One region of the Achromobacter sp. D7-1 genome, then DNA from elsewhere that is predicted to be linked to it. Evidence: riboswitches for the same ligand, from Rfam matches in the RefSeq annotation. Region 1 holds a riboswitch; the other holds the start of a gene.
The links. Region 1 has a riboswitch for glycine ahead of gcvT (glycine cleavage system aminomethyltransferase GcvT). Riboswitches for the same ligand answer to the same signal wherever they lie in the genome.
Positions count from the first base shown of each region.

Region 1 (3,402 bases):
TTCGTAGCCGGCGGCGTCGAGCAACTTGTCGGCGTCGGCGGCGTTGACCGGCTTGATCTTGAAGATCCAGGCGGTGAAAGCCGATTCGTTGATCAGGTTGGGGTTGTTTTCCAGTTCTTCGTTGAAGGCGACGATCTCGCCGGCCACGGGAGCGTAGATGTCCGAAGCGGCCTTGACCGATTCGACCACGCCAGCGGTTTCACCGGCGTTCAGCTTGGCGCCGACCTTCACGTCGCCGACGAAGACCAGATCGCCCAATTGATCCTGGGCGGTATCGGTGATGCCGACGACGAACACGTCGCCTTCGGCTTTGACCCATTCATGGGACTCGGTGTACTTGCGATCGGTGGGCAGACTCATGGGAACTCCTGAGGGAATGCGGGTAGATGAATGGTGTTGCGCGCCTCGCGCGGGCGGCCGTCGCCCCAGGGGCCGGCGGCTCGCGCGAAGCTTCGAGTTTACGAGTGTTCGACCGCTTTGCCGTTACGCACGAACGGCAACTTGCAGGCCAGGGCAGGCACCCATTTGCCGCGGATGTCGACCTCGACCGTATCGCCCGGCTTCACGCCTTGCGGCAGCCGCGCGAAGCCGATCGACACGCCCAGCGTGGGCGACATGGTGCCGCTGGTGAGCTCGCCCGTGCCTTGCTTGGTGCGCACGGCCATGTGCGCGCGCATGACGCCGCGCTCTTGCAGCTTCAGGCCGATGAAGGTGGCGGGGGTGGCGAATTGTTCCAGCGCGTCGCGGCCGATGAAGCGGCGCTCGGCGTTTTTCAGGGACACGGTCCAGGTCAGGCCGGCCTGGTCGGGCTGGGTCAGCTCGTCCATGTCCTGGCCATAGAGATTCATGCCGGCTTCCAGGCGCAGCGTGTCGCGCGCGCCCAGGCCGCAAGGGCGCACGCCTTGGGCGACCAGGTCGCGCCACAGCTGCACGACCTCGGCGGCGGGCAGCACGATTTCAAAACCGTCTTCGCCCGTGTAGCCAGTGCGGGCCACCAGAGTGTCGTCGCCCACGCGGGCGGCCACGAAGGCGGTCAGCGGCTCGCTGGCGGCTTGCCACGCCGGGCGCGCGGCCCAGACCTTGGCGCGGGCGTTGGGGCCCTGCACGGCCACCATGGCCAAATCGCGGCGCGGCGTGATGGCGACGTCGAACTGGCCGGCCTGCTTGACGCGCTGCATCCAGGCCACGTCCTTGTCGGCGGTGCCGGCGTTGACCACCACGCGCCATTCATCGGCGGCGAAGAAATAAATGATCAGGTCGTCGATCACGCCGCCCTGGGGGTTCAGCATGCAGCTATACAGCGCCTTGCCGGGCACGGTGAGCTTGGCCACGTCGTTGGCGACCAGGCGCTGAAGAAAGGCATAGGCGTCGGGGCCGATGACGTCGACGTTCAGCATGTGCGACACGTCGAACATGCCGGCGTCCTGGCGCACGGCGTGGTGTTCTTCCAGCTGCGAACCGTAGGCCAGCGGCATGTCCCAGCCGCCGAAGTCGACCATGCGGGCGCCAGAGGCGACGTGTTCTTCGGCCAGCGGGGTGCGTTTGAGGGTTGCGGACATGCGCGGAAACTCCGGGACGGCAGTGTTGCCAGGGTTACGGAATGCCGGTGGTGCACGGCGGCCTGCGCCTGCACTACGGCTGAATCTTCCGCCCCTCTGTCCTTTTGCCTGAGAGTTGCCCCGCATGGCGGGTTTGCACCTTCGGCGCCTGGGCTGCTCGCTATGTCCCTAGTTCAGGGGCGGCGCCAGGTCTCTCCAGAGTACTGTTTTGCCGGGTCCACACGGTGAGAAAACCGGGACGGGGCAAGCATGGGCGGTATGGGTTACCTGAGCGATTCCGGGCGAATTGCGCCTTCGGCGGCGGCCGGACGTACAGGCCGCTCTCTCCCGCAACATGCGTGACAGCGGCGCAAGCATACAACGAAAGCCGCGGCCAGGGAATGCCCGCGCGGGCCTCAACCCAGCGCCGTATCCAGCAGCATCATCAGCACGAAGCCCAGCATCAGGCCGCAGGTCGCGTAGACCTCATGCCCCTTGCGGTGCGATTCCGGGATGATCTCGTGGCTGATCACGAACAGCATGGCGCCGGCGGCGAAGCCCAGGCCCCAGGGCAAGAGCGGCTCGGACCAGCCGACCACGGCGGCGCCCAATACTGCCCCCAGCGGTTCGACCAGCCCGGACAGCATGCCCAGCGCCACGGCGAACGCGCGCTGGTAGCCCGCAGCCAGCAGCGCCACGGCCACCACCAGGCCTTCGGGAATGTCCTGGATCGCGATGCCGGTGGCCAGCGCGGTGCCGCGCATGGCGTCGTTGCCCGCATAGCCCACGCCTATCGCCAGGCCCTCGGGCAGGTTGTGCAAGGTAATGGCGAAAACGAACAGCCAGGTGCGGCGCAGACGATGCGCCTCGATGCCTTCCCTGCCCTTGATGAAATGCTCATGCGGCAGCGTGCGGTCCATGAGCAGCAGCACCGCCGCCCCCAGCAGCAGGGCGGCGCCCACCGTCAGCCCGGCGCCCCAAGGGCCATAGCCCAGGTCGCGACCCGCCGCGATACCGGGCGCCACCAGCGAAAAAGCGCTGGCCGCCAGCATCACGCCGGCGCCGAAACCGAACATGCTGTCCTGCACTTTTTGCGGAATGCTGCGGGCGAACAGGATGGGCAGGGTGCCCAGCGCCGTGGCGGCGGCGGCCACCAGACCGCCCAGCAGGGCGTCGGCGACGTGCGGCGCGCGCACGTCCAGATAGGCCCACAGCTGGTGCAGGCCCAGGCAGGCCACCAATACGGCCAGGGTCCACACGCTGATGCTGGTGGCCGCCGGCCGCACGCGATGACGGCTGAAAGTATTCATGTGCCGCTGCCCTCCTTGCCAGGAATGCGCTTAGCGCTGGGCCGCCGCGTAGCGGCGCGCCACTTCAGGCCAGTTCACGACATTGTAAAAGGCGCCGATGTACTCGGGCCGGCGGTTCTGGTACTTCAGGTAGTAGGCGTGTTCCCACACGTCCAGCCCCAGGATGGGCGTATTGCCCTGCATCAGGGGGCTGTCCTGGTTGGCGCTGCTTTCCACCGTGAGCTTGCCGGCCGGCGTGACCGAGAGCCAGGCCCAACCGCTGCCGAAACGGGTCAGCGCGGCCTTGGTGAAAGCGTCGCGGAAAGCGGCCAGGCCGCCAAGCTCGGCTTCGATGGCCGCCGCCAGGGCGCCATCCGGCTCGCCTCCGCCCTCGGGCGACATGACCGCCCAGAACAGGCTGTGGTTCGCATGGCCGCCGCCATGGTTGCGCACCGCGCCGCGGACGGCTTCGGGCAATTGCTCCAGCCGCGCCACCAGGGATTCAACCGGCTCGTCAGTGGCGATGCCCGCGCCCTCCAGCGCCGCGTTCAGGCTGTTGACGTAGGTCTGATGGT
Region 1 is NZ_JCBAMT010000024.1:63,022-66,423, reverse strand. It holds gene gcvH (glycine cleavage system protein GcvH) at 1-360, opposite strand, end outside; gene gcvT (glycine cleavage system aminomethyltransferase GcvT) at 459-1,559, opposite strand; glycine riboswitch at 1,646-1,768, opposite strand; glycine riboswitch at 1,804-1,899, opposite strand; gene AC6LKD_RS13100 (ZIP family metal transporter) at 1,955-2,848, opposite strand; gene AC6LKD_RS13095 (superoxide dismutase) at 2,879-3,402, opposite strand, start outside.

Region 2 (3,402 bases), on a different contig from region 1:
AGCGGACATCGCGCTGGCGCGCGTCCGCCTGCGCACGCGCCAGGACTCGGCAGAAGACTTGCGGCAAGCGCGCGTGGTGTTCGAAGCCGTACCCGAACGCCTGGACGCCAAGCGCGATGCTTTTCTCTGGCTGGGCGCTGCCTGCGCGCCGGACAGCGTCATCGCTTCCACCACGTCCACTTTTCTCGTCACCGAACTGGCGGAACTGGTGGAAAGTCCGCAGCGCTTCCTGAACGCACACTGGCTCAATCCCGCGTACCTGATACCGCTGGTGGAAGTCAGCCGCGGCCCCCAAACCAGCGAGGCCGCGACGCAGGGCCTGCTGCAAGTGCTGCGCCTGGCAGGCAAGAAGCCGGTGCAATGCGCGCCCGCCGCCGGCTACATCGTGCCCCGCATCCAGGCCCTGGCCATGAATGAAGCCGCCCGCATGGTGGAGGAAGGGGTGGCCAGCGCCGAAGACATCGACACCGCCGTGCGCCTGGGCTTCGGCCTGCGCTTTTCGGTGCTGGGCCTGCTGGAATTCATCGATTGGGGCGGCGGCGATATCCTCTACTACGCCTCGCGCTACCTGTCCGATGCCATCGATCCGCGCTTCGCCTCGCCCGCCGTCATCGCCCGCAACATGGAGCAAGGGCGCAACGGACTACGCGACGGCCAGGGCTTCTATGACTATGCCGGCATGGACGTGAACGCCTACAAGATGGAGCGGCTGGCGCAGCTGTGCAAGCGGCTGGAGGTGATGGATATGCTGCCCCGCTTCGACGCGGCGCGGCAGCCACCCGTGCGCTAGTCCATAGGCCGGCGCGCCTACTTATCCAGTTCGCCCAGGATCTTGTAGGCCAGCCGCACCCGGGCCTCGTTCGGATAGTTCCGGTTGGCCAGTATCACGATGCCCAGCTGCTTCGACGGCACAAACGCCACGTAGCCGCCGAAGCCGTTGGTCGAACCCGTCTTGTTGATCCACACGGCATCCTGCGGCGGCAGCGGCGGGTTCAGCGCGGTCACGGCCTGGCTCTGGCTGTTGTAGTTGCCGGCATTGGCCGTCAATAACGCGTCCAGCGCCACGGGATAGCGCAACTGCTCCCAGACCAGATCCTGGGTCATGTCGCCCAGCTGGTAATAGCCGACGTGCGTCTGCGCGATCGCGTTGCGGAGTTCGGCATCGGCCACATTCAGGCCCAAGTTCGCGTCGACGAAGCGGATCAGGTCGCGCGCGCTGGTCTTCACGCCGTAGGCTTCGTCCGCCAGCACGCCAGGATTCACCCGCACAGGAGCGTCCTGCTTGTTGTAGCCCTGCGCGTAGTCCGCCAGCCTCGCGCGCGGCACGTCGATATAGGTGCTGGTCAGGCCCAGCTTGGGAAACAGGTCCCGCTCCATGGCCGTCTTGAACGGCCGGTTCAGGCTCTTGGCGGCGATCACGCCCAGCATGCCGATGCTGGGATTGGCGTAGGTGCGATACGTGCCGGCGGCATGCTCGGGCTTCCAGGCCTTGAGATAGGCCATCAACTGCGCCTGGTCCCGCACCGTGCCGGGCACCTGCAGGGGAAAACCGCCCGTGGTGTGCGTCCCCAGGTTGATCAGGCTGAGCTTGGCGAAGTTGCTGCCGGCCAGCTCGGGCAGGTATTTGGCCGGGCTGTCGCTCAAGGCGAGACGGCCGCGCGCCTGCGCGTAGCCGGCCAAGGTCGCCGTGTAGGTCTTGCTGATGGACCCGACTTCGTAAAGCGTATCGCTGCCGGCCGGCTTGCCCGTTTCCTTGGACGCCACGCCGTAGTTGTAGAAGCGCTGCGTCCCGTTCTGGGTAATAGCGATCGACAGGCCGGCGATGCCGTGTTCACGCATGACGGCCTGCGCCGCTTCGTCGACCTTGCGGTCCACCTTGGCCTGGCCGGCATGCGCCACGGCGCAGCCGCCGGCCACAAGCGCAAACAATCCCGTGCGCAACATTCCGTTCAAGCGCATTCTCGTCATCCCATGTGGTGTTGAATTTCCGCCGCACCTTAGGCTGGCGGCGCGCATGCATCGTAACGCGACGGGACGATTCATTGGTATTAACCCTTGGTCTCATTCCTGTGGATTTTGGCTATCCTCGCCTCGTCGATCCAAAACCCCGCAGAAGAGACCTGCCCCCCGCGGCAGGCGCCGACGGAGCAACCGCCCCGGAAACTCTCAGGCAAACAGGACTGCGCGGTCTAGACAATCTGGAGAGAGGCGCCAAGCGCGCCCACCGAAGGGGAACCCGCCGCCTGCGCCGCGGGTGAAGCTCTCAGGTACAGAGACAGATGGGGTGCTGCGGCCGGATGGCCGCGGCCACCCAATCTGGAGCCATCATGCCCCGCATCGCCATCATTGGCGCCGGTATCACCGGCGTCACGTCCGCCTATGCCCTGAGCAAACTGGGATACGACGTCACCGTCTACGACCGCCAGCGCTACCCCGCCATGGAAACTTCCTACGCCAACGGCGGCCAGTTGTCGGCCAGCAACGCCGAGGTCTGGAACAGTACCGCGACCATCATCAAGGGCCTGCGCTGGCTCGGACGCCACAACGCCCCGCTGCTGCTCAATCCCCGCTTCAGCTGGCACAAGTATTCCTGGCTGGCGCAGTTCATCGGGCAGATCCGCAACTACCGCAAGAACACCATCGAGACCACCCGCCTCGCCATCGCCGCGCGCCAGCATCTGTACGCCATGGCTGAAGAGGAAGGGATAGATTTCGACCTGGAGCGCCGCGGCATCCTGCACATCTACCACGACGCCGCCAGCTTCGAGACCGCGCGCCACGCCAATGCCCTGCTGCAGGAAGGCGGGCTGGAGCGCTACGCGGTGTCGCCCCAGGAAGCGCGCGACATCGAACCCAAGTTGCAAACCTCCTGCTACGGCGGCTTCTACACGCCCTCGGATGCCACCGGCGACATCCACAAGTTCACAAGCGGCCTGGCCCGCGCCTGCGAGCGCCGCGGCGTGCGCTTCGCGCAGGATGCCGACATCCGCAATATCAGCCTGGACGGCGCGCCCTACGTGCTCGACGTCGCGCGCGAAGGCGGCGCGCGGCGCGAACAGCATGAAGCCGACGCCATCGTCGTCTGCGCCGGCGCCGTCAGCCGTCAGTTCGCCAGGCAGCTGGGCGACAGGCTCAACATCTATCCGGTCAAGGGCTACTCCATCAGCGTGCACCTGGACGACGCCGCCAGCCAGGCCGCCGCGCCGCAGGTCAGCCTGCTGGACGAAGCCGCCAAGATCGTCACCAGCCGCCTCGGCGACCGCTTCCGCGTGGCCGGTACGGCGGAGTTCAACGGCTTCAACATGGACATCCGCGCCGAACGCGTGCAGCCGCTGGTGGACTGGACCCGCAAGCACTTCCCCGGCATCCGCACCTCGCGCGTGGTGCCCTGGTGCGGATTGC
Region 2 is NZ_JCBAMT010000004.1:76,676-80,077, forward strand. It holds gene AC6LKD_RS03245 (3-hydroxybutyryl-CoA dehydrogenase) at 1-790, shown strand, start outside; gene ampC (class C beta-lactamase) at 808-1,944, opposite strand; glycine riboswitch at 2,101-2,193, shown strand; glycine riboswitch at 2,195-2,283, shown strand; gene AC6LKD_RS03255 (D-amino acid dehydrogenase) at 2,328-3,402, shown strand, end outside.
Region 2: it holds a riboswitch for glycine, as region 1 does, so the genes downstream of both, AC6LKD_RS03255 (D-amino acid dehydrogenase) here and gcvT (glycine cleavage system aminomethyltransferase GcvT) in region 1, are expected to answer to the same signal.